One region of the Lysinibacillus sp. NPDC056185 genome, then DNA from elsewhere that is predicted to be linked to it. Evidence: riboswitches for the same ligand, from Rfam matches in the RefSeq annotation. Region 1 holds a riboswitch; the other holds the start of a gene.
What was found. Region 1 has a riboswitch for cobalamin ahead of mmgD (citrate synthase). Riboswitches for the same ligand answer to the same signal wherever they lie in the genome.
Positions count from the first base shown of each region.

Region 1 (16,477 bases):
AAAAAGATATAAAGAAAACATACCAACGGCTGGCTGAGGATTTTAGCAACAAGCCTTTTGATGATGTACTTGATCAATGCCGTGCAATTATAAAGAAATATTTCTCTTGTTTTCCTCTGCTACTGCAAATAGCTAAATTATATGTCAATCATTTTGTCCTTGCTACGGAAAGGGGAAAACAAGAAGAACTGTTACAAGAAGCCATTGATTTATGTGTCCGGATTAAGAAGGAAAGTGATGATATTTGGATCGCGAAGCAGGCAAATTCATTGGAAGTCCTGTGTCATATAATCTTAAATCAACCGCTGGAAGTAGCAGCATTATCATCAAAGTTTGACAACATCTATAACCTAAGTGATGAAGAAGCAAAATCAACTTCAGTTTTAGGAAAATATGTTAGAGCCTACTACCTAAAAGAAATGGGCGAACATCCATCTGCCAATTATCTCAAGGAATTAAATAGGCCCATATTTATTCTACAAGGAGAAAAAGATTTCCATGTATCTGTTGAAAAGGATTTTAATGGTTACAAAAGAATATTGGGAGATAGAACCAATGTAACGTATAAACTCTATCTAAACCTAAATCATGCTTTTATGCCTTTTGTTTATGGAGAGATACGAAAAGCAAAAAAAGAGTATAAAGTTGCACAACATGTCGATCAACAAGTGATCAATGATATTGCCGATTGGATTCATTCGGTATCGGAATAGTCATCAGGAGGTAAATAACAATAGCTAGTTTTATTTTCTAACTATAGGCACGAAATAATTTCTTAGAAGAAAACTGCTTCATGAAAAAGATAATAAACTGGAAACTATTCTTCATACTTATTGCCGTATGCGTCGTGACGGGCGTAATGGTTATACCGTTTACGTACGCGCTTGCACCGCTGCCAGATAACGCACCTATGTAGATCATCATACCTGCGCAGATTGCACAAACACTGGTGTTAGGTGTGCTGGCAAGCTTTTTCGGATTGATTTTGGCGCACCGATTTTGGAGGGAACTACAGGCGGTGAAAAGCGAAAGGACTATTTGAAATCTATACTCGGTGCATCTTTCTTTTGGGGCATTTTGGGCGGTGTCCTTGTCGTTTTACTGTGCATCCCGTTCTGGAATATGTCTGTTGAACTAATGAAGGCGGAAATGGTGGTGCCGGTTTGGAAATCAGCGCTTGCGATTTTCTATGGAGGTACGGCAGAAGAAATATTATTCCGGCTTTTTTTGATGACGCTTTTGGTTTGGATTGCTTCCAAAATCAAAAAGGCGAAAGATAGAGGACCAACTAAAATCGGCGTGTGGTTGGCTATTATTATAACAGGGGTTATTTTCGGCCTCGGTCATCTCGGAATAACGGGCGCGATAACCGCCATCACTAGCGACGTAATCCTCCGGGCGGTATTGCTTAACGGCTCTCTTAGCGTTATCTATGGTTGGCTCTACTGGAAAAAGGGTCTGGAGTCGGCTATGATTGCTCACTTTTCTACCGACTTTGTGTTGCATATACTCATACCGGATGTAATAGCGCCATTATTTATCTAATCGGAAGTAATGGACATAACCAAAAAGTAATAATTGGTAGTTGATAAATACCCTTTTAATGGAATTTTGGGAATAGGGAAATTTTATTAAAATAACCTTGTGTTTTTAGAGTAATTGACAAATGAGTTATAAAAAGATTCTTTTGATGGCATTCGGTACTCCGAAAGTGTGCATTAATAGAATCTTTTTATTTTCGTTTTTTCATATCATTCCATCTGAGAATTGAACGAAAGATCATAGAAAAAATTCTATGGTTATCATAGAAATTATAGAATTTATATATATAGATTCGATTTTTATAATTCTTTATAAGCTATAGTTATTTAATAGTAATACTGATAACAAATATTACTGGTATTAAAATACCTGACAGCCGTTTGATAATAGAGGCTCAGGCATTGAAGTTAAGGGTGGTCGTTTAACAAAATCATTAGCAACGATCCAATCAGGCGTAGGGTCCGTAGCAAATGTTTTTATTTACTAAAATTTCTATTATTATTTGCAAAAGAACTACCTAAATCCCACAATTTATCTTCTAGATTTTCTAATAGATTTTTTGTTCTCTTTTCCATATTATCTGGGAGCTCATTTTCACCAAAATATGTAAGATTCAAACTCTCATCATCCTTTTTCTCCAATACACCACTTACATTTTTAGCAACATAAAGATGAATGACTGTATAGACTTCATCCCCATTTGGATATTGGAAATAATAATCTGGTCCCGAAAAAACACCAATCAAGTCAAATTCATTGGCCACAAGTCCTGTTTCTTCATAGAGCTCACGGCAAGCAACTTCTTCTAAAGTTTCGTTTAGTTCCATTGAGCCCCCAGGTAATCCCCAATCCAACGTATCCGAACGATGTTGAAAGAGTATTTTCTTATCATCGTTTATCACAAGAATTGTCGCCCCGATGCTTATAATTGGTCTACTACCGATAAGTTTCCTTAATTCTGAAATATATCCCATATTCGCCCTCCTAATACTTGTCATTAAAAAATATTCGCTTTTTCAAAATATGAATCCTCTATTTTACTTACAAATTATAAAAATAGTTTCAATGGTATTGATTAACAATCTTTTTTGTACAAAATAGTGCTAAAAAACGTAGAATAGTTCTTGAAAAATGAAAAATAGCTTTTTATGATCAAGCTTCTCTAAATTTCAACTATATTGATTGTTTCGAAAACTCTATGTTAAGGTGAATAGACAAATTGAATATGCTAAATTTTGGTGGTTCAAATGGATTTGATTCCATTTGATTAAAAGGGAAGTTGGTGAGAGTCCAACACTGTCCCGCAACTGTATTTAGGAGTTCGATAACAAGTCCACTGTTTTGTTTGTCAAAATGGGAAGGTGTTATTGTAGCGTTGATCATAAGTCAGGAGACCTGCCACTAAGAAAAGCATCAATTGACCTACGAGGATAGGGAGGTGTTAGCTACTGCATGATCTTTGTGAATTTACATGAATTCACTGTTTTTTTGCTCTGTCATGTTTTTGTAGATTAACAACTTCTCAAAGGGGTAGAAGTTGTTTTTTTTGTTGTTCTTTTGTGTTTGAATGGTAACGCTTACAAGAATAATTAAACAAAGGGGTTGTAATGAATGGAGTTAAATTATTCACCCGGTCTCGATGGTATTATTGCCGCTGAAACAAAGCTATCTTTTTTAGACACTGTAGGAAGTCAAATTGTCATTCGAGGCTATGATTTGATTGAATTATCACAGAGATATTCGTATTTAGACATTGTCTATTTATTGTTGCATGGAGAAATACCAACTACCGAGCAACGGACTGATTTACAGGACAAGTTGAAATCTAATTATCAGGTTCCACAAGAGATTTTTCAAATTTTCAAGTTATTGCCTAATGGTACACATGCTATGGATGGGCTTAGAACAGGAATTTCTGCTTTAGCAGGTTATGATCAGCACATCAATAATCGTTCTACTGAAATGAATTTGATGCGAGCATATAGACTTTTAGGTGGCATGCCCAACATCGTAGCGAATAGCTATCGAGTATTAAATGGTCAAGACGTCGTGGAGCCTGATAGCCAGCTTTCCTATAGTGCTAATTTTTATTACATGATTACTGGCAGAAAACCAACTGCGTTAGAAGAAGAAATCTTTGATCAGTCACTCGTTTTATATAGTGAACATGAGATGCCAAATTCGACGTTTACAGCTCGCGTGATCGCCTCTACACAATCTGATTTGTATGGTGCTTTAACTGGGGCTGTCGCATCATTGAAAGGTAATTTACATGGCGGGGCAAACGAGGCAGTGATGTATATGCTTCTAGAAGCGAAAACAGTTGAAGGCTTTAAAACATTGCTAGAAAACAAACTACAAAATAAAGAAAAGATTATGGGCTTTGGTCACCGTGTATATATGAAAAAGATGGATCCAAGAGCGCAAATTATGAAAGAGGCTTTGCACAAATTATGTTTGGAGCAAGGGGATGACCGCTTATATCACATGTGTGAAGCTGGTGAAAAAGTGATGGTACAGAAAAAAGGTTTGTACCCAAATTTAGACTATTATGCAGCACCCGTGTATTACATGCTTGGTTTGCCGATTGAAATATATACGCCAATCTTTTTTGGATCACGAACGATCGGCTTATGTGCTCATGTTATAGAGCAGCATGACAATAATAGATTATTTAGACCTCGTGTCAATTATATTGGCGAGCGTCATAACCTTGAAGAATTATCGGTATAATCAAGTTTTAACAACTCGCCATAGAGCTGATGGGCATTCTGACCAATGTCCATCAGTATACTAGTATAGCAAAATTATGCAATGAAAGGAAGATATAGATGATTAAAACAAATGAAATTTCTAAGACAGATCAATTACTAACTGATATTGCTGATTACGTATTAAATACAACGATTACAAGTGAAGAGGCATACGAAACAGCACGTTATGTTTTATTGGATACTTTGGGTTGTGGCATTTTAGCCTTACAGTATCCTGAATGTACGAAACTTCTTGGTCCAGTAGTACCAGGTACAGTCGTCCCAAACGGTACACGTGTTCCGGGGACTCCCTATGTTCTTGATCCAGTTAGAGGCGCCTTCAATATCGGTTGTATGATTCGTTGGTTGGATTATAACGATACTTGGCTTGCGGCTGAATGGGGACATCCATCAGATAATTTAGGTGGCATATTAGCTGTTGCAGATTATTTGAGTCGCGTACGTATTGCAGAGGGTAAAGAGCCTCTTAAAATAAAAGACGTTTTAGAAATGATGATACAAGCCCATGAAATACAAGGTATTCTAGCACTAGAAAATAGCTTAAATCGTGTAGGTTTAGATCATGTTTTGTTTGTCAAAATTGCGACAACAGCCGTTGTGACAAAGGCATTAGGTGGCTCTCATCAAGAAATTATCAATGCATTGTCAAATGCTTGGATTGATAATTCGAGCTTACGAACATATCGACATGCACCTAATACTGGTTCTAGAAAATCATGGGCTGCTGGAGATGCAACAAGCAGGGCAGTGCAATTAGCCATGATGGCTTTGAAGGGCGAAATGGGTTATGCAACTGCCTTATCAGCACCTGGCTGGGGATTCCAAGACGTTCTCTTTAATAAACAAAAATTAACACTTGCTAGACCACTTGCATCTTATGTCATGGAAAATGTTCTATTCAAAGTTTCTTATCCAGCCGAATTCCATGCACAAACCGCTGCTGAATGCGCCGTACATTTACATCATGATGTGAAAAATCGATTAAATGAAATTGAAAGAATTGAAATTACTACACATGAATCTGCCATTCGTATTATCGATAAAGAGGGACCTCTTAATAACCCAGCTGATCGTGATCATTGTATTCAATACATTACAGCTATTGGTCTCATCTATGGTGACATTACAGCAGATCACTATGAAGATGATGTGGCTGCGGATCCACGTATCGATGACTTGAGAAATAAAATGGTGGTCGTTGAAAAAACACAATATACAATCGATTACTTAGACCCTGAAAAACGCTCGATTGCCAATGCTGTTCAAGTTTATTACAAAGATGGCACTTCATCAGAGCTAGTTGAGTGTGAATATCCTTTAGGACATCGTTTCCGTCGTGAGGAAGCATTCCCTCAAATCATTGATAAATTCCAGCAAAACATGAGTACACATTATTCTCAAAAACAATTAAATAAAATTAATCAGATTTGTGCAGATAAAGAGCTTGTCGAAAATAGCTATGTTCATGAATTTGTAGATTTATTTATTTAGGAGGTTATATAGATGGCGTGGATTGTCAATGAAGCAGTTTCACAAAAACAATTAGCAGAACAATTTCGAGCTTTAATCACTCGTTCAGCTATTTTGCAAATACCAGGAGCTCATGATGCAATGGCCGGCTTAATGGCTAAAAAAGTTGGCTTTGAGGCATTATATCTTTCTGGAGCTGCTTACACAGCGAGCAGGGGCTTACCTGATTTAGGAATGATTTATTCAAATGAAGTTGCTCAGCGTGCTAGCGATATTATCCGAGCTACTAATTTACCAATTCTAGTGGATATCGATACTGGCTTTGGTGGTGTATTAAATGTTGCCCGCACAGCTCGTGAAATGGTAGAGGCAGGGGTGGCTGCTGTCCAGCTTGAGGATCAAAATCTTCCTAAAAAATGTGGTCATTTGAATGGTAAAACACTCGTCTCCCAAGAGGAAATGATACAAAAAATAAAAATGATTAAACAAATAGCACCTACTTTACTTATTGTTGCCCGAACAGATGCAAGGTCTGTAGAAGGTTTAGAACAGACTATCATTAGAGCCAAAGCCTATGTAGCAGCTGGAGCGGATGCTATTTTTCCAGAGGCTCTACAATCAGAAAAAGAGTTTAAACAATTTGCAAGTGAGTTAGATGCTCCTTTATTAGCCAATATGACTGAATTTGGACAAACACCGTATTATACGGCTAAGGAGTTCGAAAAAATGGGCTATTCGATGGTTATTTATCCCGTTACATCCATGAGAGTAGCAGCCAAAGCATATGAACGAGTGTTTGAATTAATAAAAAATACAGGGACTCAAAAAGAAGCTATCGAGGATATGCAAACTAGAAGTGAGTTATATGAATCCATTTCTTATTACAAATTCGAAGATTTAGATAGTGAGTTGGCGAAAACCATTTTACCTAAAGAGGAAATAAAGTAACTTGCTTTTCTCCTCTTTCTTTCAAGGAGGGCTAGTATGGATAAACTAGAAGACAAAATGACGATCTTTACACCTGAGGACTTTCAGGATGAGGAAAAGCTCATAGCAAAAACTGCGGAGTTGTTCATTAAACAGGATGTTTCACCTTATATTTCAGCTATTGAGCAGCATCAATATGATGTCACTCGTCAATTATTTCAAAAAGCAGGTGACCTTGGTTTACTTGCTATTGAAATACCCGAAGCTTATGGGGGTCTTGAACTCAATAAAACAATCTCTGGGCTAGTTGCAGAAAGGATGGGCTATGGGAGCTCTTTTAGCGTATCCTACAATATTCATGCAGGAGTTGGCACATTGCCCTATGTCTATTTTGGGGATGAGTCACAAAAGCTGAAGTACTTACCAAAGCTGGCCACAGGTGAATGGATTGGAGCTTATGCACTGACGGAGCCAGAAGCGGGTTCAGATGCATTACGTCCCAAAACAAATGCGATTTTGAATGAGGGTGGCACATCATGGATATTAAACGGTGAAAAGCAATGGATTACCAATGCTCAGCTAGCAGATATTTTTGTCGTTTTTGCGAAAACAATCGAAGGAATGACTGCTTTCATTGTAGAACGTACCTTTACAGGGGTTTCTGTTGGGCAAGAAGAAGAGAAGATGGGCATTAAAGGATCTTCGACGGCTACCCTTATTTTGGAAGACGTTGCAGTACCAAGTGATAATGTTCTTGGCGAAGTTGGAAAAGGCCATAAGGTTGCCATGAATATATTGAATATGGCGCGTCTAAAGCTAGCTTTTTCAAACATTGGAACTTCCAAACAGGCACTACAATTAGCCGTGAATTATGGTAAAGAACGGAAACAATTTCAAAAACCAATTGTTGATTTTACAATGATACAGGAAAAACTTGCTGACATGGCGATCTTAATTTACGGTGCAGAAAGTGCTGCATACCGAACAGCTGGTGAATTGGATGATGTCATTAAGTTAGCTAGTAAAGAGTCAATAGTTCAAAAAATAGCCGATTTCGCTATAGAATGCGCAATCAATAAAGTCAATTGCTCAGAAGCACTTGGAAAAATTGTAGATGAAGCTGTACAAATACATGGCGGATATGGCTATATGCAGGATTATGAGGTAGAACGTTTATATCGTGACGCAAGAATTAGCCGTATTTTTGAAGGAACGAATGAAATCAATCGTTTAACAATCGCAAAAATGTTATATAAAAAGCAAGCGCAAACAGCTTCTACAGATAAAATTTCAGTATCTTATCAACCCGCAGAAAGTAATCACCAATACATCCAGCTTTCCAAGTACTTAATGCAAGTAGCCATTGATGTCATTGCAGATGCACAGATTAATCTGGAACAAGAACAGGAATACATGCGCCTATTGGCTGATATGGCAAAAGATGTTTATATTATGGAATCCTCTTTGCTGAGATCGGAAAAGGCAACACATGAAAAAACGAAAAACTTGATGACAGAAATATTGTGCCAGGAAGGCTATCGTAAAATAGAAAAAAGTACAATTGACATTATTTTTGCTGCTGAAACAAATGAGCAAATACGAAAAACATGGCTGAATGATATTCAACACTTAAACATCCCGCTACATCAGAATCTCTTTATGAAGAAAAGAGAGATTGCGAAAAGTATCATCAACAACCCAAAATCTATTAGTTAATTCTCAAAAATAGGAGGAAATGATAATGGTCGATACATTTGCCAATGTAAGCAAAGAAGGTTCCATCACGATTGTTCATTTAGATCATCCACCAGCAAATACTTTGTCATCAGCATCAATTGAAAATCTTCGTTTCATTTTCAAAGAGCTAGCAGAGGATAAAGAAACGAACACTATCATTGTTACAGGCTCCGGCCGATTTTTTGCCGCTGGTGCAGATATTAAGGAATTTGTTTCTGCCTTTGGACAACAGGAAAGAGCATTGCAAATGGCCGAGGCAGGACAAGCCCTATGTGATGAGATTGAGGCAATGAAAAAGCCTGTTATTGCAGCCATTAATGGTCCAGCCCTTGGAGGGGGACTAGAGCTAGCGTTAGGCTGCCATTTCAGAATCGCTTCGAGTAATGCCATTGTTGGCTTACCAGAATTAAAACTCGGGTTACTTCCAACATTTGGTGGCACACAACGACTTAGCAGAATGACGAGCCAAGCAAAGGCTCTACAATTAATTTTAACAAGCAAACAATTAAGTGCCGATGAAGCACAACAGCTAGGTATTATTCAAATGGTGACGGAACCTGAGGAACTTCTACCAACTGCAAAAGCTGTTGCTCAATCCTTTGTTGACGGTAAAAGTATGACAAGTGTATCCCGTACAATTGAATGTATAGTTCAGGGAGGGAAAGATCACCTTCAAAAAGGATTGGAACTTGAACGAACACGTTTTGCTGAGCTATTTTTAACAGAGGATGCTAAAGAAGGCGTCCAGGCATTTATTGAAAAAAGACAGCCAAACTTTAAACATTCTTAAGGGAGGATACAATATGGAAAACGAAGTAATATTTTCAGTCAGTGACGGTGGAGCAGCCATCATTACGCTGAATCGACCAAAAGCTTTAAACTCACTTTCCACTCAAATGCTAAAGCCCATCGGAGAGAAATTGAAGGAATGGCAAGCAAATGATCAAATTCACCTAATCATCCTGAGAGGCGCTGGCGAGAAAGGATTTTGTGCTGGCGGCGATATTAAAACACTCTATGAGGCTCGCTCCAGTCAGGTAGCTTCAAAAAATGCCGAAGTCTTTTTCGAAGAAGAATATCAAGTAGATATGGATATCTATCACTATCCTAAACCGATTATTGCCTGCCTTGATGGCATTGTCATGGGAGGTGGAGTCGGTTTAACCTATGGGGCTAGTCACCGAATCGTTACAGAACGGACAAAATGGGCTATGCCGGAAATGAATATTGGCTTCTTTCCAGATGTTGGAGCTGCCTATTTCCTAAACAAAACACCAGGCTATGTAGGATACTACTTAGCTTTAACCGCATCTGTCATCCAAGCTGCAGACGTTCTCTTTGCCAATGGAGCGGATAGCTATATGACGAGCGATAATCTACAAAAATTCCTTGGACGCGTTGAACAGACAGACTGGCATGCACAGGAAACAAATACTGCTTTAAAGCAATTAATTGAGACATATTCAAGTAAATCATTAGGAAACAGTAAACTTGCCAGCATTCAAAATGAAATAGATCAACACTTCTCAAAATTCACAGTGGAAGAGATAGTAGAGTCCTTAGACAATGACCCAAGTAAATTTTCACATGAAACAAAGCAGTTACTTCTGTCGAAATCTCCATCATCGTTAAAAATTACGTTAAAGCAGCTTATAGATGCGCGATATAAAACATTAGAAGAATGCTTTGCGACGGATTTAATCTTGGCTAAAAACTTTTTAAAACATAACGATTTCTTTGAAGGTGTACGCTCTGTCGTCATTGATAAAGATCGAAATCCACAGTATATTTATAAATCATTAGCTGAATTTACAGATGACGAGATGAAAAAATTCTTCCAAGATAATAATGAGACAGTAACGAAGTAAGAACGATTAGATATAATATCAATAAACACGGAAACCATCTACTATTTTATAGGTAGATGGTTTCTTGTTCGTAGTTATGTCTTTAAAAAATTGTCTGTCTAGAATACGTAAAAATCTCTTATTCCTTTTTCAACCAATTTCGTAAATAAAATCGAAGGTGACGATAACTGGCTATTTCACTAGGTGAGTTGGTTTAAAAGGAAAGAACGGTTAAGTATGTTAACGGCAACTTTTTTCATAATAGATCTTTTTACATCAGATTATTTAAGACAAGTTATATACCTTAATATCTCATGTTTTACTTGCCGGAAAGATTTAAGTAAGTATCTATTAAACGAAAGATCATAGAAAAAATCTATGGTTATCATAGAAATTATAGAATTGATATATAGAAGCTAGATTCTTATAATTCTTAATAAGCAATAGTTGCTACTTTAAATAAGGGAGGTACTACTGATGACAAATATTGCGGGTATTAAAATTCCTGACAGCCGTTTGGCACTAGAAGCTCAGGATATTTTAAAAGAACATGGTTCTGAATTGCTATGGAATCACTCAAATCGTGTTTATTTGTTTGGGGCACTTCAAGGTAAAAAAGCGCAGAGAACATATGATGAAGAGCTGCTATATGTAAGTGCTCTGTTTCATGATTTAGGTTTAACAAAACAATTTAGTAGCGTAGATAAACGCTTTGAGGTAGATGGCGCAAATGCAGCACGTCAATTTCTAGCTCACCATCATATTGATGATGACTCAATACAACTTGTTTGGGATGCCATTGCACTACATACTACGATCGGTGTTGCTGAGCATAAAGAAAATGAAGTCGCATTGCTATATGCCGGAGTTGGCCTTGATGTAATGGGGGACGGTTATCATGACTTGACGAATGAAGAACGAAATGAAATTATCAATGCTTTCCCACGTAATCAATTTAAACAAAATATTTTGCCAGCATTTTTTGAAGGATTTAAGCACAAACCCGAAACAACATTTGGCAATATTAAATCTGATGTTTGTGCATTGTTCATTCCAAATTATAAATCTAAAAACTTTTGTGATTGCGTCTTGCACTCACCTTGGTCTGAATAAAAATTGATAGTAGATAAGGGGATTCATATAATATGTTAAAACTAGCACATAAGAAAATTCGTCACGTTGCCTTACAAAATAGTGTTGTATCAGCTCAAGAAGCGGCCTCTTGGATAAAAGATGGCATGTTATTAGGAATGAGTGGCTTTACAAGGGCAGGCGATGCAAAAATAGTACCACTAGCGCTTGTAGAAAAAGCGAAAGAGGAAAAATTCCAAGTTGATGTTTATACAGGAGCCTCACTTGGTCCAGAGGTAGATCAACAGATGGCTGAAGCTGGTATTATTCGTAAGCGAGCACCCTATCAAGGTGATCCAGCTATTCGTCGTATGATTAACAATGGAGAAATACTGTACACGGATGCGCATGTTTCACATAATGCAGAGTTAATTCGTCAAGGAATCGTAGGACCTATTGACTTTGCTATAATTGAAGCTACTGCAATTACCGAAGATGGCATGTTGATACCAACAACTTCTGTTGGAAACTCTCCAATTATTATGCAAATGGCAAATGAAATTATTATTGAACTAAATGTTTCGCATCCTGACTCTCTAGAGGGAATTCATGATATTTATATTCCTGATGTACAAGGGAAGAGAAGTCCTATTCCTTTAAATAGTGCAGGGGAGCGAATTGGAACAGTTGGTATCCCGTTAGATATTAGTAAGGTACGTGGTATAGTGCTATCTGAAAAAACAGATGCTCCATCAACAATTGTACAGCCAGATGAGGAAACCGCTAAAATGGCAGAGCATTTACTCAATTTTTTACGTGATGAAGTTAAAGCTGGTCGTTTAACAAAAACATTAGCACCAATCCAATCAGGCGTAGGATCGGTAGCAAATGCGGTTTTAAATGGTTTTCTAGAATCAGAGTTTGAGGATTTAGAAATATATTCAGAGGTGTTACAGGACGCCGTATTTGAATTAATCGATGCAGGAAAAGTGAAATCCGCTTCCGGTACGTCCATTACACTTTCACAGGAATATGGTGAGCAAGTTTATAGTCAGCTAGAAAACTATAGAAATTGTTTAATTTTACGACCTCAAGAAATATCCAATCATCCTGAAATTATTCGCCGTTTAGGATTAATTTCCGTTAATACAGCACTTGAGGTTGATATTTATGGAAATGTAAATTCGACACATGTTTCAGGCTCTAAAATGATGAATGGCATTGGAGGTTCTGGTGATTTCGCCCGTAATGCACGTTTAGGAATATTCGTCACAAAATCCTATGCAAAGGGTGGTAATATCTCAAGTATTGTCCCTATGGTATCTCATGTGGACCATACAGAACATGATGTGGACGTCATTGTTACAGAATTCGGGGTAGCTGATTTACGCGGTTTAGCACCAAAAGAACGCGTGCCTTTATTAATTAATAATTGTGCACATCCTGATTACCGTCCTCAATTGTGGGCATATTATAATGCTGCGGTAGAGAAGACTGGTCATCATCACACACCTCATTTATTAGAAGAGGCACTGTCTTGGCATGTTCATCTAGCGAACGCTAAGACAATGAAAAAATAAGAAGTATGATGACTAGGCATAGTGCTTAGTCATTAGAAAAATAGAATCCACTCATCACCTTTCTGTGATGAGTGGATTTCTTATTGTTTTATTAATGATTGAATCAATTGTCGACTCTTTTCAGAAATTGAAAAGCCCGCTTCTTCAAGCCCCTCAACCATTAAACGAATAAAAGCTTTTGCCGCAAAATTAATGAATTTATCTTTTCTATATAGAAGTACAATTTCTCGCGTTAATGGTGGATTGTAGATCGTTCGCTCGCAAATAGTATTCGGTCTATATAGATGGTATAGAGTTTTCGAAATAATTGTTGCCCCGACATTTTGTTCAACTAAATTAAAAATGGCTTGAACACTAGCTGTCTCTATTTTAGGTTTTACATGAAGCTTTTCTTTACGAGCTGCACTATCAATTACTTTCCTACATTGATGGATAGTTGGAAATAATATTAGTGGAAGCTCCAAAACATCTTGCAAGGCTATTTTTTTAGAGACTATTAACGGATGATCGTTATGAGCAACGAATAGCAGTTCTTCAGTAAACAATGGAATTATTTGAAGCTGCTCTTCCTCATAATCGAAGTACTCTTGTTTATAGGAAATCGCAAAATCGATTTTATTGTCTTTAAACTGTTTTAATAAATCATCCGAACTATTGATGCAGATTTGTAGATCTGGATATTCAAGATGATAATCTAACAAATAGTCCGACACTAAATTTGTTAATTCGCCAGGTAAAGTACCGATCACTAATTTCCCTGCTTTTAATTCTTTCAGTTCAATTATCTGATTGCTTGTATTATCTATTGCTCGAAATATATGGGTACATTGTTCATGCAATATTTTACCAGCATCTGTAATCGCTATTTTTTTCCCTAGACGATCGAATAGTGGAATGCCTAGTTCATTTTCCAATACTTTAATTTGATGGCTAAGCGTCGGTTGAGAAATATTCAATTTTTCGGCAGCCTTTGTAAAATGAAGCTCATTACACAGTACTAAAAAGTATTCAAGCTGTCGTATCTCCATATACTTACCTTCTTTATTAAAATTATTTCTTATATTATATCATTACTCATATAGAGAACCGTATAAATCCCCTGAGAATTTTTTTTAGCTAGTTATTAAAGAGCCAACAGCTTCTATTTCAATGTTACAAAGAAATCTTAGAATTAGTTATGTACGAAAAATTGTTTTTCTTAATTAACACTGGTATAATTTGGGTGGCTTTAATTTAGAAGAATCGTTACATTTTGGAGGGACAGTTTGTTTAAAAGAAAAATCTGGAGTAGCATTTTATGTTTCGTGTTAGCCGCCATGATTTTGACTGCATGGTCATTAAAAGAAGATAAACAAAAAGAAATTGAACCTAGAGAGAGCGTTTCACTAGAATTACCAAACTCCGCACAATTACATTTGGAAGCCAATGGTTTACTACTACAAAAAACCAAAAGTTCAAATAAATCATATATTCGTTCAACGGATCAAACAACTGTCTATAATTTATTTGAAGATGGGGAAAACATGGGCTCCATCAAGGTCACTGTTCGAGAAATCGATAATGGGGATTTCTTTATTTTCACTCAATTACAAAACAAAAGCAGCAAAGGTTATAGTGCCTCAATATCGTACCCTATGAGCGGAAATATAAAGTATGATTTAACGGATTTCGAACGCCAGGAAATTCAACATGAGCATGATCATGTATTCGGTGTAGATCCAACCACCTATCCTATCGGCCTGTTAAAAGTAAAGGAACACGAAGATTTATTGACTAATATGATGATAAGCCGAAACTACGTATCGAAAGAACTCATAACCAACTATGAGAACGGTGATAAGAGTGTGGTCCGCGAATTGACGAGTGAAAATAAGGACTTGAAATTAATGAATGATGATAATGGCCTTACTGTAACTCTTCCACTTCAATCAGAGGGAAATGATTTATCTGAAAACTGGGTGTTAATATCACAAGAGCCTCTGTTTAAAAAAGAAGAAGCGCTTAATGAATGGATAAATGAAAGTACCAAACAATACAAAGAAATGAACAAATGGTATACAGCAGAAGGACCTTATTCAAAACTCCCATGGTCGATCGAACCTGAAACAAAATTAGGATATGGGCGAAACCTAGTGAGGGTCCAAGATAAAAAAGCATTAAATTACTATGAAACTACACAGGAGCGATACTTCTACGATTTGCTATTAAATTCTGTTGCGAACTTATTTATTTTTCAAGGAGATAAAAAAGGTTTATGGGAAACGGAGTATACGAGTACGTGGTTGAAAAAAGATTACGGAATCCAAGCTCCCTATACCGATACTAGGCATAACGAGAATGTCGCGTTATTCCTAAAAAAAACAGGGAACATGCTTGACATTAAAGAACTCAAAAACTCGACCATCACCTATGCAGACTTTTTGGTCAACCAGACGAAAAACGGAAACATAATCGAAGTTCCCAAAGGTGGTTACCTTGTGACCGATTATTATTCTCCCCAGCAGACAAAGAAGACACATACATCCTTAAATCATGCTCTAGGAGAAATGAATTACTTGCTAGAATCCTATCAACAAACAAAAGAAAAATCCTATTTAGACGTGGCCAGAAATATGAGACAGGGTGTTGAAAACATCGGTGAAAAATGGTTACGAGAGAATGGGGACGTGTGGTATCAAGTGAATAGTGATTTCACCTTTGAAGGAATAGATTATCCTCTCTTAACGTTAGGAGATCTACTGAAATCACAACAATCTTGGGAAGCTGTTGGGGAAAAACGAAGTGAAATGTTTGATCAACTCATTCGTTCAAAAGCACAATACCTCGTGGAAAGTAAACAAGAAATTCTTCAATCGGTAGCTGACCTTCTCATCGACCAAGGTTTTGGGGATATTATTGAAGGTTACAATAATATTCCTAAGTTTTAATAAACTTCTTTCTCATTATGTTTCAATACTATTAAGCAAAAACAAGAACAGCCTCCTTGTTGGAACAAATCTAAAGAGCATGTTTTGAAAATATATTGTTCAAAACATGCTCTTATCTCTTCCAAGAAAGAACCTTGGAAAATTTTTATGAATGATGGGAAAAAATTATTGCAATTATTATTTAACAAGCATAATATAAGTTTATAGTTATATAATAATTTAATCACCTGTAATTTGTTGGGTGTTTTTATTTTATGTAATATATAAGCAAATGATTATACAAGGAGATCAAACATATGGAAAATACACTAATTGAAAAACAATTAAAAGCAGCAGCTGACTTGAACCGCATTAAATTACTTGCATGTATGAAGAACGGGGAGGTTTGTGTATGTGATTTTGTGGATGTTTTAGGCATCTCACAACCAGCAGTTAGTCAGCATCTTCGCAAATTAAAGGAGGCAGGTATTATTACTGAGAGAAAAGTAGGGACTTGGAAACATTATCGTTTAGTGGAGGATCAAACGCCACTGATGAAGGGCATTTTAGAACAAATTCAACCTGTAGCTGGATGTGATTGTGGCACCGACTGTGGTTGCTAA
Region 1 is NZ_JBLLLQ010000002.1:160,033-176,509, forward strand. It holds gene ACMZ42_RS03215 (helix-turn-helix domain-containing protein) at 1-713, shown strand, start outside; gene ACMZ42_RS03220 (hypothetical protein) at 794-916, shown strand; gene ACMZ42_RS03225 (CPBP family intramembrane glutamic endopeptidase) at 1,000-1,545, shown strand; gene ACMZ42_RS03230 (NUDIX hydrolase) at 2,019-2,516, opposite strand; cobalamin riboswitch at 2,765-2,960, shown strand; gene mmgD (citrate synthase) at 3,154-4,275, shown strand; gene prpD (2-methylcitrate dehydratase) at 4,374-5,807, shown strand; gene prpB (methylisocitrate lyase) at 5,820-6,734, shown strand; gene ACMZ42_RS03250 (acyl-CoA dehydrogenase family protein) at 6,771-8,429, shown strand; gene ACMZ42_RS03255 (enoyl-CoA hydratase-related protein) at 8,455-9,240, shown strand; gene ACMZ42_RS03260 (enoyl-CoA hydratase/isomerase family protein) at 9,254-10,318, shown strand; gene ACMZ42_RS03265 (HD domain-containing protein) at 10,775-11,410, shown strand; gene ACMZ42_RS03270 (succinate CoA transferase) at 11,443-12,948, shown strand; gene ACMZ42_RS03275 (LysR family transcriptional regulator) at 13,029-13,976, opposite strand; gene ACMZ42_RS03280 (hypothetical protein) at 14,214-15,875, shown strand; gene ACMZ42_RS03285 (ArsR/SmtB family transcription factor) at 16,172-16,477, shown strand.

Region 2 (16,477 bases), on a different contig from region 1:
GTATTAGTATTCTCTTTAGCATGTACGTTGCTATTACGAAAAGACTCGTGGAAGTATCCTGTATTAGTATGGGCTATCCTAGTAGGGATTTCACGTATCTTCGTCGGAGTACATTATCCAGCCGACGTGATTGGAGGAGCCATTCTGTCATTTGGGGCAAGCTTTGTCATTATCAAGTTCTCCAAAATATTGGAGCCGGTTGTACAAGTTCTGTTCAATATCTATAACAAACTAACGAAACATATCCCTTTTTTAGCGAAGTTCGGCCATAAAGATCTGAGTCATGGGAATAAATAATGCAAAGATGAAGAGTCGCATTTTAATGCGGCTCTTTATTTTGTTAACAAAAGAATAAATATAAAATCATATTTATCAATAAATAAAGGTTTTAATTTCAATGCGAATTGGCACTATCATACATTCTGCAATTTGTAGGACGGTTCTTCCTTTTTCATTAAATATGGTCCGCTACTATGACTCTGTTAATGTAACTATTGATATTTGAAACCTACCTGAAATCTTAGTATAATTAGTTGAGAACAAATGTTTGGTATTTGATGAGGTTGAGAAAATTACTTAAGTATAAGGGCAATTTGGACACACAAAAAAAGAACGAGTGATTCATCTGTAGCAAACTTTCATATATTTAAATGACAGAACTTATAACAGTAAATATCTACCCAAATGTAACATTTAGACTAATAATAAACAAAAAGGGTTGAGCATTGTGAGAAGAAAAGGCATTTACATAGACAAAGACAAAAATCAGATTTATAACGATAAAGCATTGGTTTCAAGTAAACGTTCCCCAAATACTCCTACGTTACAAGAACTTGAACAAAAGATTTTTAATGGCTTAGTCGAAATGATATTTATCTGTAACTATCAAACAGAACAAAAAAGCAAATTAGAGCAATTATCGATTAATGATGTTAAGTCAGAATGGAATACAAAGTATAAAAATAATATCAGCGTTGATGATGAAGCGTATTTAAATGATTTCCCTAATGGGTACTGCTTTTTTGTTGAGCTTTGGGAAAGTGAAAAAGGAACTCCTATTTTGGTGTTATTCCAATATCATTAAAAGTCCCAGAAAGATTAATGAAAAAGGTATTTAGTGTAAGTCTTCACTAATGATATGTATTTGACTCTTACTTGTAAAATTTAATAAAAAGTCGAGCAAGATTTATACAATATAAAAAAGAATAGGGGAGGTTGATCCTAAAGTGGGCTTAGATTGATCATTGTAGAGAAGCCATCCGTAGCAAAAAACATTGCAGATGCTTTAAAAATTAAAAATAGAAATGATGGTTTCTTTGAAGGAAATGGTTATGTTATTACATGGGCTTTCGGCCATCTTCCGCAGCTTTTTGATCCAAAGATTATGATAAAAAGATGGAAAAATGGCAGATGGATAACTTTCCATTTATCCCCTAGAATTTTCGTTACAAGGTGAAGACGGATCCTAAAAAAAGAGGGAAAGAAGATTTTGGAGCGAGAAAACAGCTGAGAATCATTAATAGTTTCATGAAGCGACAAGATGTTCAAATGGTCATTTCTGCGTGTGACATTGACATATCTCTATAAATGTTTATGTACATAATTATAATTTTTATCCCTTTCGTTGATACGAAGGGGTTTTTGTATATTTGTGCAATTGTACATTAAATAAAATATTGCATTTTAATTTTAATAACTTAACTTTCGAACTCAAAAAAATGTATCTGGTACTAACTTAAAAGATCAGATGCAATTTTTTTATTAGTGTTCTTCTTGAGCCAACATGTGCAATTATTGAAGATACAATGAACTGTTCCGGAAGTTGTAGCTTTAGAAGGGGATACCGCCAACATTTCGGAAATTTTGTAGGCTAAGCATATTTCCAACCTGAAAAAGTCGATTTTCTATACGATAAGGAATCGATTTTTAAAATTTTGTTTTACAATCACGGCCGTTGAATAGAGCTTGCTTTAACATTTCCTCTTTACATTGACATCGTGTCATACTTTATATTGATAAGGAAGGAGGCGTTAAGATGAAAATCAGTGAGTTATCAGACCACACAGGTGTCAGTACCCGTTCCATTCGCTATTATGAGAAAAAAAGTTTAATTAAACCATCACGAACAGAAAATGGTTATCGGGTTTATGACGAGCAAGATATAGAACGTGTAAAGGCCATTCAATTTTTTCTAGATATCGGGCTTAAAACTGATGAAATACAGCCTGTTATAGCTTGTGGCTCCATCGAACCCATGGATGGCGATTGGAACTGTGCAGGTGCAGCAATAACATTATATGAAGAGCAATTGCTCAAAACTAGGCAACAGATTGAGCAATTGGAAAATGCCCAAAGACATTTAAAAGAGTTAATTGAATTCTGGCGTACGGTTCAAAATCGCCAGAATAGGAGTAATGGACAATGAATTATCGACTCTTTATCTTGATGTTAGGAACTTTTATTATTGGAACAGACGATTTTGTTATTGCTGGTTTACTACCGAGCATTGCAAACGATATGAATGTCACGATTGCAGCAGCCGGTCAATTAGTAACAGCCTTTGCCATTGCCTACGCAATTGGAGCCCCTATTTTAGGAACATTAACGTTTAATATGCCCGTTAAAACTTTATTAGTATTATCTATGTTTGTGTTCACCATTGCTAATGGTCTTTCTGCAATTGTACCTTCATTTGAATTATTGTTTGTCACAAGAGTAATCGCTGCGTTAGCAGCAGCTGTGTTTACCCCTTTGGCTATGGCTGCTTCAACAAGTTTGGTTCCTGATATAATGCGTGGGAAAGCTTTGTCTTTTGTCATAGCTGGTATAACCATTGGGCTAATTTTAGGTGCTCCTATTGGTACATGGATTGGAAATTCTATAACTTGGCGTTATTCTTTTGTTTTCGTAGCGGCGGTATCTTTAGTAACTGCAATTGGAGTTTTAATATTCTTACCAAAAATTGAACGAGAAGCTTCTGTGAGTATAAAAGAGAAACTAAAAAGTTTCAACAAAATTATAGTATTAACATTAATTGTTAGCATTATCGGGACTACAGGCGGGTTTATGACTTATACCTATATAGCTCCAATTATTACGGAGATCACGAATGTTGAGAATATAAGCATTTACCTGCTATTACTTGGTATTGGGGCTTTATTCGGCAACCTAGTTGGTGGTTATTTAACAGACCGTATAGGCGCTCCAAAAACACTTAAATTATCACTATTGGGTTTCGCTATTTTATTAGCTGCGTTCTCAATGCTAACCTTTTTAAATCCATCTACATTGGCAATTATTCTTGTTGGTCTTATTTCAGTATTATGGGGTATCCCAGGTTTCGGAATGAATCCAGCGTTGAATGCATACCTTATTTCGTTAAATCCTAAGCAGTCATCAATGATACTATCCTTTAGTGCATCTGCGCTATACATGGGGATAGGTTTAGGAGCATTTTTAGGCGGTGTAGTCATTAATTTGAGTTCGATAAACTACGTAGGAATTAGCAGTGGGGTATTAGTATTTGTAGCTTTAATGATCTTTATCTCAGTTAATAAGGCAGCAAAAAAAGTCACTGAAAATAAGTACTAACAAAAATAAAGGTGCCATCGTATTCACTTAATCACTCTCTCCCAAGACTTAACTGACCATGCCATTTTTAATTTATGATAGACAAATGATGGTGTTACAAGCAAAAGGCAGAAAAACTCAAAGGAGGAAGGGATTGATCCTATGATCAACTGCAAAGAGCGAGTGCATTAAATATATTAATCAATGCAACAAGAGTATGGAATACTGTGTTTTTAAGTGAAGTGACAAAGGAATTTAAGAAAAATAATGTCCTAAAAGAAGAATTACTTTCGCACTGACAATTATGGATTCTGATGGATTTCTCAATAAAGAATAGGTGAACTGGTAGGAATCGCTAGGCAACGAGTTGATAAGATCATAAATATATCATTTGTAAATAAACAATATAGAGATAAATGATAATTACTTAGTTAAATCATAGCAACCTGATTCCGTTAAAATTGCACAAATTTTGATGAAGCTAGACGAAATTGATTGGCTTGCGAATGGAGCTTTAAAATATTTGAAAGGTGCTTCTGGTACAAAGATTTTAGTAAGTGATATTTTAAATTGTTTAAAGTAAAATAGTAGTAAGGTATTTCATAATAAACTCAACTAATCTGATTAGTTGAGTTTTATGTTTATATATTAAAAAGTTACTAAAATATTTTAAAGAAGATGTGATGATTAATGGGGAAAATCGCCATTTTGGCAGAGAAACCATCTCAAGCAAGAGCTTATGCTGATGCATTTAAAATTAAACAAAAAGAGAAAATATTTATTGAATTGGAACCTTGTTCTACTTTTCCTGAAGGTGCAGTAATTACCTGGGCAGTTGGTCATCTTGTTGAATTAAAGGAACCAAAAGAATATCAAAAGGAATGGGAGAAATGGTCGCTTGGATCATTACCTATCATTCCACAAAAATTTGAAGATAAAGTTGTCTCTAAAATGTATTCACAATTTAATGCAGTAAAAAAAATCTTTAGTGATCCGCAAGTAACAATGATTTATAACTGCTGTGATAGTGAACGTGAAGGTTCAAATATCTTCTACTCACTTTTAAAAATGACAAAAGTAAATAAGCCTGTTAAACGATTATGGATCAATTCATTAGAAGTTGAGGAAATTCGAAAAGGTTTTAATAATATGCAAAGTAATGAGCGTGATCTGCTCATGTACCAAGAAGCAAAAACACGTCAAATTAGCGATTGGTTAGTAGGCATGAACTGTAGTCGCCTATATACGCTACTTTTACAAAAAAAAGGCTTTAAGGGTAGTATCTCCATCGGACGTGTGCAATCGCCAACCGTATATTTAATTTATAAAAGACAACAGGAAATTGAACATTTCAAGCCTGAAAATTTTTATGAAATTGAAGGGATCTTTAAAGCACAAAATGGTGTATATAAAGGGAAGGCAAAGTTAAAAACAAAAGAGCGTGCAGAGGCTGTGCAATTATTGCAACAACATGGGGTTGAACCGATGGATACAGGTCTAATTACGAGTGTAACGAACAAAACGAAGCGTATTGCACCACCCAAACTACATGCGTTATCAACATTACAAGCCAACGCCAATAAACGTTGGAAATACAGCCCGTCGCATGTGTTGAAACTTACGCAATCACTTTATGAGAAAAAGCTCGTTTCTTACCCACGTACCGATTCACAGCTCATTACACATAATGAGTTTGCCTATTTAAATGAATCATTGGCAAAATATCAGCAGCTCGTTGGAAAGCCATTTAATGCGATTAATCGCGGGAATAACAAACGCTATGTCGACAGTGCCAACGTTGGGGAGCACTATGCTATTATTCCAACGAAAAAAGTGCCAACAGAAAAAGCGTTACAATCAATGAATGCTGATGAAAGAAATATTTATTTCGAAATAGTCAATACGACACTCGCCATGTTTCACCAAGATTATGAATACGATGAAAAAACGATTATAACGAATGTCAAAAATTTAGAGTTTAAAACGGTAGGGAAAACAGAACTTGTAAAAGGTTGGAAAGAATTGTTTTCAAGTGAAAAAGGGATGCAAGAGCGTGAGGAATCGTTACCTGTTGTTTTCCAAGATGAAATGGTACAAAGTAAGGTTTCTATTCTAGAAGGCACAACTACGCCTCCTAAGCCTTATACAGAAGGGCAACTCATTACGATGATGAAAACATGTGGTAAATCAGTTGAGGATGAAGAAGAAATCGAGGTGCTGAAATCGATTGAAGGTATTGGTACAGAAGCAACTCGAAGTGGCATTATAGAGACCATTAAAAAGCATGGATTTATTGAAGTACGAAAAAACATAGTGAGCGTTTTGCCGAAAGGGGAGCTTTTATGTCGGGCTATCGAAGGGACATTACTTTCAAGTCCATCTATGACTGCAAAATGGGAAATTTACTTAAATAAAATTGGTCGTGGAGATGGCTCTGCAAAACATTTTATTGAAAGCATAGGCAAGTTTATTACTCAATTAATAGCGGAGGTACCTAAACAATTAGAGTCACTTTCAATTGAAGCTGAGCAGTTTAAACCAGCTGCTGTGAAAGATATTGTGCCATGTCCGACATGCAAAGTAGGAAAAATAGGTTTGCGTAAAAGTTTTTACGGTTGTTCGAATTATAAAAATGGTTGTAAGCAAACGTTCCCAGAAAGGTTACTAGGAAAAAAACTAACTGAAAAGAACATTAATGATTTATGTAAGATTGGTAAAACAGCTGTGGTTAAAGGGTTTAAGTCAAAGAATGGTAAACAATTTAATGCGTCACTCCGTTTGGCAGAAGGAAAAATTGAATTTGAGTTTAATGAAAAGTAATTGCGGATGAGATTTTTTTACTGTCAATGCCGTTCAGACGATTAAAAATAGTGAAGATGTGACACTCAGCAAAGTAACACGAGCAAAGAAGAATCGAAGCAGTGGGGAAATGCCCTAGCGTGATCGAAGGACAAAAAGGCTTCGGCTGCAGTAACTGGAAAAATGGCTGTAAATTTGTCATCTGGAAAAACGATCAATTTTTAGCCACGATGAAGAAGAAGCCTACCAAAACAATGGTGAAGAAATTGCTAGCCGATGGAACGGTATTGGTAAAAGGCTTAACGAGTAGAAAAGGTTCTAAATTCGATGCTCAATTAAAATATGAAAAAAATACTGACAACGAATATTTTAGTTGGAAGATGGAATTTGAAAAAAAGGATTAAAATTAAGCATTTATGAATCTTGTTGAATTAATTCTCACTACCCTAAACAATTATTTTATGAAATGAAGGTTATCTCAACCTAATGACTTCCAAGTAGAAAAGAAAATCCTTTGTATTTTTATAATTTCCATTTTTATTGTCTAAATTTATTTTATTTTTCCAATAGTAATTAATGTTTAACAGTTCTATTTTCTAGCTATTAATCTCTCGTTTATTACTATTTTTACTTTAATGTAATATATAATGTAATTGCTATCTGGAAAATATTCTGATATTGTTCCTCTTATAACTTAATAATTTTTGTTGGTGCGAATGACATTGTTCGTTTGCTTAAAAGGGAAATCGGTGCAAATCCGATGCTGTCCCGCAACTGTAATGGAGAGTCTATACAATATGTCACTGTAGCGAGCTATGGGAAGGCGTATAGATGATGAACCTAAGCCAGGAGACCTGCCAATAAAAGTAACAAACTTACATAGAACCACGAGGATGGTTGTAGTGACTGGGAAGAGACGCCCTTTATTTAACTATGACATCCTCTTGTAGACAAGGGGATTTTTTTATGCCCTAAGAGAGGAGAGCGTTTTGAAAAATCCAACAACAAGAAAAATCAACCTACTCTTATTAGTGTTGACTGGTATCGTTCTAATATCTTTGACGTTAGCGATAATGGTAGGATCTGTGTCTATTACACCTAGTATTGTATGGCGTATTATTTTGTCGCATATCCCGTTCAATCCACTTGGCATTACAGAAGATTGGAGTCGTTCGCAGGAAATCATCATCTGGCAAATTCGTACTCCCCGCGTAGTACTTGCCATAATAGTCGGAGCGGGTCTTGCAATTTCGGGAGCTGCTATTCAAGCTTTAGTTCGCAACTCAATCGCAGACCCCTATATTTTAGGTGTATCTTCCGGTGCATCTGTCGGGGCGACGTCTGTTATTTTACTTGGCGCTTTTTCATTTTTAGGTATGTATGCGCTATCACTTGCGGCTTTTATAGGTGCGACGATTGCAGTACTAATCGTGTTTTTCTTAGCACGAGTTGAGGGGCGAATTTCAGTTATTCGATTATTATTAGCCGGAATTGCCGTGTCACTAGTTTTGTCAGCAATGACGAATTTTATGCTGATGATGGCGAAAGAAGAGGGCGGCATAAAGGCAGTGATGTATTGGATGATGGGAAGTCTGGCTGGAGCGAAATGGGTGAATTTAATGATTCCGTTCGTTGTTTTGACGGTCGTCTACGTAATTTTACGTCTTCATGCACGTCATTTGAATTTACTTTTACTAGGCGAAGAATCTGCTGTTACGCTGGGGGTTAATTTAGAGAAATTTCGATTGCTACTAATTTTATTAATTTCCCTATTAACAGGTGTCCTAGTTGCTGTAAGTGGTGCAATTGGCTTTATAGGCCTGATTATTCCACATATCGTACGCATGATTGTCGGCTCAAATTATAAGTTTGTACTGCCAGTCAGTGCATTAATTGGTGCGATATTTTTAATATGGGCTGATGCAGCTGCGCGTATTGTGATTGCACCTGAGGAAATGCCGATTGGAATTATTACTGCTTTATGCGGATGCCCATTTTTTATATGGATGTTGCGTAAGCAAATGTATTCTTTCGGGGAGGAAAATTAGATGGTATACGTTGCAAAAAACCTTACTTTTGCCGTGCAGCAGGTGAAAATATTAAACAATGTTTCTGTACATATTCAAGAACGCGAGTTTGTGGGCATAATTGGTCCTAATGGCAGTGGGAAATCGACCCTATTAAAAAATATGTATCGTATGCTACAACCTCAAGAGGGAGAAGTATTTTTATTTAATGAAAATATTTACAAGCAATCTTCAAAGGAGATAGCAAAGCAACTAGCCGTCGTAGGGCAGGAAACACCAGTGCTTTTTGAATTCACTGTTAAGGACCTTGTTGCAATGGGACGTACACCGCATAAAAGGCTTATGGAAGTGGATACAAAAGAAGATCTAGCTATTGTCGAGGAATCGATGCAGCAGGCAGGCGTACTGCATTTAAGTGAACGGACTTTTAGTTCATTATCTGGTGGTGAGAAAAAACGAGTCGTTGTTGCAAGGGCATTGGCGCAACAGGCTAAGGTCATGGCATTAGATGAGCCAACGAATCATTTAGATATTCAGCATCAACTCCAGCTCATGGATTTAATACAGAGCTTGCCGATTACGGTCATTGTAGCCTTGCATGATTTAAATATTGCAGCAACTTATTGCGATAAAATTTATGTTTTAAAGGACGGAGAAATTGCGGCGTATGGAACTCCGTTTGATGTATTAACACCCTCATTGCTACAAAAGGTGTTTGGTGTACATGCGGAAGTTAATGTACATCCTGTCACGAAAAAGCCACATATTTATTATATATCTGAGAATTTTTATAGTTAGTTTAAGAGACTTAGATTTCTTTCAATATATTTTTTAGAAAAAAGGAGAAGTAGACATGAAGACATTAAAAAGCGTATGGCTAGTTCTTGCAATCGCAATGCTAAGTATTTTAGCGGCTTGTGGTAACGAGGAAAAAAAGGATTCAGCATCGCAAAGTGAAGAAGTAGAACCAGCAAAAGCAGGAGCAACGGAAGTAACGATTGACAATAACGATACGACACAAGTCTATTCGCAAGCACCTAAAAAAGCAATTAGCTTAAATCAGCATGTGACAGAGATTATGCTAGCGTTAGGCTTAGAGGATTCAATGGTCGGAACAGCATATTTAGATGATGCAATTTATCCACCGTTACAGGCAGCTTATGATAAAGTTCCGGTACTAGCTGAGCAATACCCAACAAAGGAACAAGTGATTGATGCAGGAGCAGATTTTTTATATGCAGGCTGGAAAAGCGGGTTTAGTGAGAAGGGTGTTGGAACACCAGAAGAACTAGAAGCACTTGGCATCCACACTTATTTACATACATCTTCAAGCATTAAAAATCCTAAGTTAGAGGATATTTTCGGCGATATTCGTAACATCGCCAAGATATTCCATGTGGAAGAGCGTGGAGAAAAGTTAATTGAGCAAATGACAAAAGATGTAGAGGATATTCGTACGAAGCTTCCGCAAGAGGAGGGGAATTTACGTATTCTTGTATTTGATAGTGGTGAGAAAGAAGTTTTCACTGCTGCCCAAAACTTCATGAATGAACTTGTGACAGTAGCAGGTGGAAAAAATATTTTTGGGAATGTTGAGTCTGGCTGGACAACCGTTTCAAAAGAAGATGTAGTTGAGCGCAACCCTGAAGTTATCGTTGTAATTGACTATGGTTCAACTACTGCTGAAGAAAAAATTAATTTCCTAAAAAATGATCCGGCACTAAAAGAAACGGAAGCGGTATTAAACAAACGTTTCGTTATTTTACCACTATCAGCAGCGTCTGAAGGTGTTCGTGCGGCTGAAGCAATTCGAATTTTGGCACAAGGATTTTATCCAGAAAGCTTTCAATAAAGAAGAGGAGCTAGCCATGTGCTAGCTTTTTTTATAGGAGGAGGGTAAAAATGACTTTTAATGCTTTTAGCCATAATGTTCCTGAAAAAACATTTGCTAAGTTAAACAGAGAAGGTGATTTTACGCGTCTTGCTGTGAGTCCTGGCATTATCAACAAACATTATACACCAGCACAATTTCAAACAATCGCAGAGGTAGTCGGAGTGAGTGGCGCTATTAAATATTCTGCGTCCTACAGTATACTACTATCCGTACCGACAATAGAATTAACGACTGCCAAAAGGAAGTTGGAAAAGGCGGGCTTATATATTGCAAAGCAAGGACAGATTGTAACTATGAAGGCTTGTGATTTTTGTGATGGCGATAAAATGGAGGCAGCACAGATTACAGAGGAGCTGTATCAGCAGCTTGAAGGCTTGGAAGTACCAAGCAGGATTCGCATTAATATGAATGGCTGTGCATCAGCTTGCTATAATGCCGTATATGATGATATTGGGCTTGTATATCAGAAAGATAGCTTTGATGTGTATTTAGGGGCTGTTCCGATGGGTAAAAACGCACAGGCAGGGGAGCTTTTTGTGAAGAAAGTGCCTGTACAGCATATCGAAAATCTTTTACAGGAAATAATTAGGGTCTATAAAGAACTTGCTCGCCAAAAAGAACCATTTTATAAGTTTTACAAGAGAACAAAAGCAGCAGACTACTGGCAAACGATAAAAAATTACCCAGGTAGAGTGGTTGTAGATTGATTTACAACTAAAATTGTAGAAGGAGATATGTGATGACTACTATTAGAGAAATTGGAAGCTTATGTATTACTGATAGAGATGGCCACATTATTAACCATTCAGACTGGAATAAAATCAACTCAATTTTTCTTCCTGTGATATACGATGTGGTTAATACGTATTCCACTCATCTTCAAGATGACTTACATAGTGTGTACATAAGAGGATCTATTCCAAAAGGGATAGGTATTGAAGGCGTAGCTGACTTAGACACAATAGCGGTTACAAAACAAAATCCTAATAAACTGCAGTTAAAGCGGATAAAAGAAGTGGAACAAGAATTAAATCAAAAACATACTTGTGTAGATGGTATTGAACTAAGTTTTTACGGCATAGAAGAAATTTTAAATACGTCATCTTTTTCAATAATTAGTTTCATACTTAAAACCCATGGAATATGTGTGTTTGGAGAAGACTTGATACCTCAATTACCAAGATATAAAGCTGACGAAGCTTTAGCAAATGACCACCTTATTCATTTGCAAGGTCAAATTAAAAATGCCTGTGATGATCTTCAAGATAATTCTGATATAGAGGATATTAAAGATTGTTGCAAGTGGATTATGAAAATTATTGTAAGAGCAGGACTTGCACTTGTCATAACTAAAGCAAACACATATACAAGGGATTTATATCCTGCTTATAAATTGTTTTCGGAATATTTCCCTGAAAAGGAAAGGGACATGAAAAAAGCACTTGAATATGCCATAACACCCATAATAGATACAAACTTATTGTTATCGTTTTTAAATGAATTTGGAACGTGGATGGTTATTGAAGCTGATAAATGGTTACAATTCTATAATCCCAATAGAGAATTAAACATGAAAATATAATCTAATTAATAACTTGCGAAATTCGAATTTGGAATTAGCTTTGTTTTAGCCTATATTATTACGTTATAACAGACGGAATTGATTCCACATACAGAAAAAGGTAATCCTATCTTAGTCATGTCTAATATGGGATTACCTTTTATTTTGAAGCATTTTTAAATTTTAGGTCAATCGTATACTGCAAATAAAGTTTGATCATTTTCTATTTATGTTGCTCTACAATTTCGCCCAATCATATATTATTATTTATTGATTTGTCTTTAAATTCTTTCCAATATACTGGACAATCTTGCGAAGTTCAGTAGATGATGGGCGTCCAAATGGACTTGTTTGTTTTTGTTGATAAAGTAGTTGTCCATTTTCATCAACTAGGAAATAAGCTGGCTCTCCATGCGTACCATGATCCTCATAGGGTGCTTCTTCTCCGTGATAAAACACATCATATGCTTTTAATGTTTTTAACTCTTCATCTGCTAAGACGGTAAAGGTAAGATTGTGCTCATCAACCATTTTCTTTAAATTTTCCAATTGATCCGTTGAGATTGTAATTAGATGTACATTCTTGTCTTCAAAATAACTTTTGTTTTCTTCAAGCTCTTTTAAGTCATGAAGACAAACAGGGCACCATGATCCTCTGAAAAAGATAATGAGATGCCAACTTTTATGCTGGTTTTGATGAGATACAAAAGAGAATTCTTCGCCATTGACTGCTGGAAGAGTAAAATTGGGTACTTTGTCACCCAAATTAAATGTAGACATACTTATCCTCCTGAAAATTGTAAATTCTTATTGAGCTCTAGTACGGATTTGGAACTCCTTTATATTCTTTCCTTTTCTAAATTAGATATGTAAAATTTAAGGCCTAACTAAACTGCAAAAAAACCGTTTCTTCCAACAAATTCCGAGCTGTAATTTTTTTCGTATTCAGGCTTAGAAAAGTGAAATGAACATTATTATTTGTCATTTCTTAGCATACTTTATTTCAAAGCAACACCACTTATTTTCATAACTAAAAAGTGGTTTTGCTTTTTTGTTGAATTTTTTGCAGTCAATATGGCAAACTGAATACGGAGATAAATCTGAACATGATCCATCTTTCACCTAATGGCATAAGCGTCTTACGAATAAATTGTTAAGTACGCCATGTTACATATAAACTTGTTTTATATACTAAAGTTAGCAGGCTAACAGTTCGGGGGTAGAAAATTGAGCAAAAGGAGATCAGTTGGGTTAGAGTTGCGTACATTGTCACTCTTAATGAGAAGACAATTGGATCAAACTATATGTACTATGCAAACGGAAAGAGATAACCTTACTGCCATGCATGGTTGGACGATTGGTTATCTTTACAAAAATCAAGATACAGATGTGTTTCAAAAAGATTTTGAACGAGAATTTTCTATTCGCAAATCAACAGCGTCTAGAATACTGAAATCTATGGAAAGTAATGGATTGATTACTAGGCAAACTGTTCCTTATGATTCAAGACTCAAAAAAATTGTCTTAACAGAAGATGCGTTGAAAATACATGATAGTATCATGACACGTAGAGTAATGCTTGAACAACAATTACTAACAGGTATCCCGGAAGAGAAACTTGAAGTTTTTTTTGAAGTGATGGATGCTATGAAAGAGAATATTGAATCTTGAAGAAGATGCTATTTTTGAATTTTTATCACTATATAGTTAGCATGCTAACTAAATGAGGGGACTGCATACATGTTAAAAATATTTAAATACTTAAAACCAAAAGAATGGACGCTAATTGTAGCCAGCATAGTGTTCATAGTAGGGCAAGTTTGGCTGGATTTGAAGTTGCCGGATTATATGGCTAAAATTACGACCCTTGTACAAACAGAGGGTAGTAAAACGAGCGAGATATGGACAGCTGGAGGGAAGATGCTTTTATGTGCCCTTGGCAGTATGATATTGGCAATCATCGTGGGCTATTTTGCGGCAAAGGTAGCAACGTCTCTTTCGAAGGAATTGCGAAAAGGGGTATTTAACAAAACTTTATCTTTCTCTATGGAGGAGATTAATGGTTTTTCAATCGCAAGTCTAATTACTCGTTCTACTAATGATATAACGCAAATACAGCAAACTGTTGCAATGGGTCTTCAAGTTATGATTAAGGCTCCTATCCTTGCAACATGGGCTATTTTGAAGATCATGGGGAAAAGTTGGGAGTGGTCAGCGGCAACAGGAGTAGCTGTCATTGTTTTACTTATTTTGATAGGTAACCTAATCATCTTTGTGCTACCGAAATTTAAAGTCGTTCAAAAACTGACAGATAATCTTAACCGAGTAACAAGAGAAGGTTTAACCGGTATTCGTGTTGTTCATGCTTATAACGCACAAGGGTATCAGGAAGAAAAGTTTGAAAAAGTAAATAACAATTTAACGGATACAAATCTTTTTGTGAACCGCCTTATGGCCCTTATGCAGCCGGGGATGGGTCTGATTATGTCGGGTTTAACCCTTTCAATCTATTGGATTGGAGCGCATTTAATTAATAATGCAGCGGGTATGGATAGAATTGGTAAGTTTAGTGATATGGTCGTATTTTCATCTTATGCAATGCAGGTAGTTATGGCATTTATGCTATTATCAATGACATTCATTTTGCTACCGAGAGCAGCAGTATCTGCAGCACGTATTAATGAAGTACTAAATACACCTCAGACAATTATTGATGGCGCAACGCAAACGTCGCCTAAGGGAATCGAAGGTGAAATTGAACTGCGTAATGTTAGCTTTAAATATCCTAATGCAGAGGACTATGTGTTAAAAGATATTAGTTTTACAGCACATAAAGGCGAAACTGTCGCTTTTATCGGTTCTACGGGTAGTGGTAAGAGTACGCTAATTAATTTAATCCCAAGATTTTACGATGCTACTGACGGAGAGGTATTAGTCGACGGCATTAATGTGAAAGAATATGCACATGAAGCTCTTTATAATAAGCTTGGCTACGTTTCTCAAAAAGCCGTATTATTTTCAGGTACGGTAAAATCTAATGTTGCCTATGGTGATAACGGTCAGACTTCATCAACAGATGAGGAAATCAAAAAAGCGGTGGAAATTGCTCAAGGGCAAGAATTTGTGGAGAAAATGGACGGTGAATATGAAACGGCTATTGCGCAAGGCGGAACAAATCTTTCAGGAGGACAGAAACAACGTCTTTCTATTGCAAGAGCAGTGAATAGAAATCCAGAAATCTTTATTTTTGATGATTCGTTCTCTGCCCTAGATTATAAAACAGACCGTCAACTTCGTTCTACCTTGAAAAAAGAAACGAAAGGTGCAACTTCTTTGATTGTGGCACAGCGAATTGGAACGATTAAAGATGCTGATAAAATCATTGTTCTTGATGAAGGTAAAATCGTTGGTATGGGGACACATAGTGAATTATTGAAAACTTGTAACACTTATCAGGAAATCGCCTATTCGCAGCTATCGAAGGAGGAGTTGGAAAATGAGTAATACACAAACAAATAAGCCCCGAAGAGGTCCAGGTGGTCCAGGTCCTATGATGGCTCCTGGAGAAAAGCCAAAGAATTTTAAAAAGCCTATGGGAAAGTTGATTGCTTATTGTAAACCTTATTTACCAGCCATCATCTTTGCCATTGTATTGGCAGTTGCAGGAACAATTTTCACGATCATTGGACCAAATAAGCTGAGTGAGATCACCGATTTGATAATGGATGGCATGGCCGGTGAGATTGATATTACTGCAATAGGAAAAATCGGTCTGTTACTTGCTATTTTGTATGGATTGAGCTTTGTATTCAATTATATTCAGGCGTTTATTATGGCTACTATTACGCAGCGAGTTTCCAAAAAGTTACGTTCAGATATTTCGAACAAAATTGATAGATTACCATTGAAATACTTTGACTCTACAACCTACGGAGATGTGTTAAGTCGTGTCACGAATGATGTGGATATGATTGGACAGTCTCTAAACCAAAGTATTGGTTCGTTAGTGACAGCGGGAGTAATGTTCTTTGGATCTTTAATTATGATGTTCTATATTAATGTTACGATGGCTCTTTCTGCTATTGCTGCGACTTTCGTTGGATTTATATTCATGACATTTATTATATCCAAATCCCGAAAGTACTTCGTACGCCAGCAGCAGGACCTTGGTAGAATAAATGGCCATATTGAAGAAATCTATTCAGGGCATAATGTCATGAAGGTTTATAACGGTGAAAAAGCGGCCACGCAAGAATTTAACGAAATCAATGAAAGTCTTTTTAATAGCGCTTGGCGAGCACAGTTTATGTCAGGGATGATGATGCCACTCATGATCTTTATTGGAAATTTAGGTTATGTTGTTGTGTGTGTAGTAGGAGCTGCATTAGTAGTGAAAGGTTCTATTACATTTGGTGTTATTGTTTCATTTATGGTGTATATCCGCTTATTTACGCAGCCGTTGTCTCAATTAGCACAGGCCGCTACAAGCCTGCAGTCAACTGCCGCAGCAAGCGAACGTGTATTTGAGTTCTTACAAGAAGAGGAGCTTAAAGATGAAAGTGAAAAGAAAGTCACTTTAGATGCTAAAGATGTAAAAGGTAATGTAGAATTTAAAAACGTTAAGTT
Region 2 is NZ_JBLLLQ010000049.1:986-17,462, reverse strand. It holds gene ACMZ42_RS25495 (undecaprenyl-diphosphatase) at 1-297, shown strand, start outside; gene ACMZ42_RS25490 (hypothetical protein) at 728-1,084, shown strand; partial or broken gene ACMZ42_RS25485 (type IA DNA topoisomerase) at 1,238-1,575, shown strand; gene ACMZ42_RS25480 (MerR family transcriptional regulator) at 2,036-2,425, shown strand; gene ACMZ42_RS25475 (MFS transporter) at 2,422-3,591, shown strand; partial or broken gene ACMZ42_RS25470 (Tn3 family transposase) at 3,735-3,866, shown strand; gene topB (DNA topoisomerase III) at 4,261-6,390, shown strand; partial or broken gene ACMZ42_RS25460 (topoisomerase C-terminal repeat-containing protein) at 6,407-6,773, shown strand; cobalamin riboswitch at 7,061-7,246, shown strand; gene ACMZ42_RS25455 (FecCD family ABC transporter permease) at 7,359-8,417, shown strand; gene ACMZ42_RS25450 (ABC transporter ATP-binding protein) at 8,418-9,194, shown strand; gene ACMZ42_RS25445 (ABC transporter substrate-binding protein) at 9,250-10,248, shown strand; gene ACMZ42_RS25440 (precorrin-3B methylase) at 10,299-10,997, shown strand; gene ACMZ42_RS25435 (nucleotidyltransferase) at 11,030-11,872, shown strand; gene ACMZ42_RS25430 (peroxiredoxin family protein) at 12,119-12,631, opposite strand; gene ACMZ42_RS25425 (MarR family winged helix-turn-helix transcriptional regulator) at 13,142-13,522, shown strand; gene ACMZ42_RS25420 (ABC transporter ATP-binding protein) at 13,592-15,355, shown strand; gene ACMZ42_RS25415 (ABC transporter ATP-binding protein) at 15,348-16,477, shown strand, end outside.
Region 2: another riboswitch for cobalamin. It lies ahead of ACMZ42_RS25455 (FecCD family ABC transporter permease); the one in region 1 lies ahead of mmgD (citrate synthase).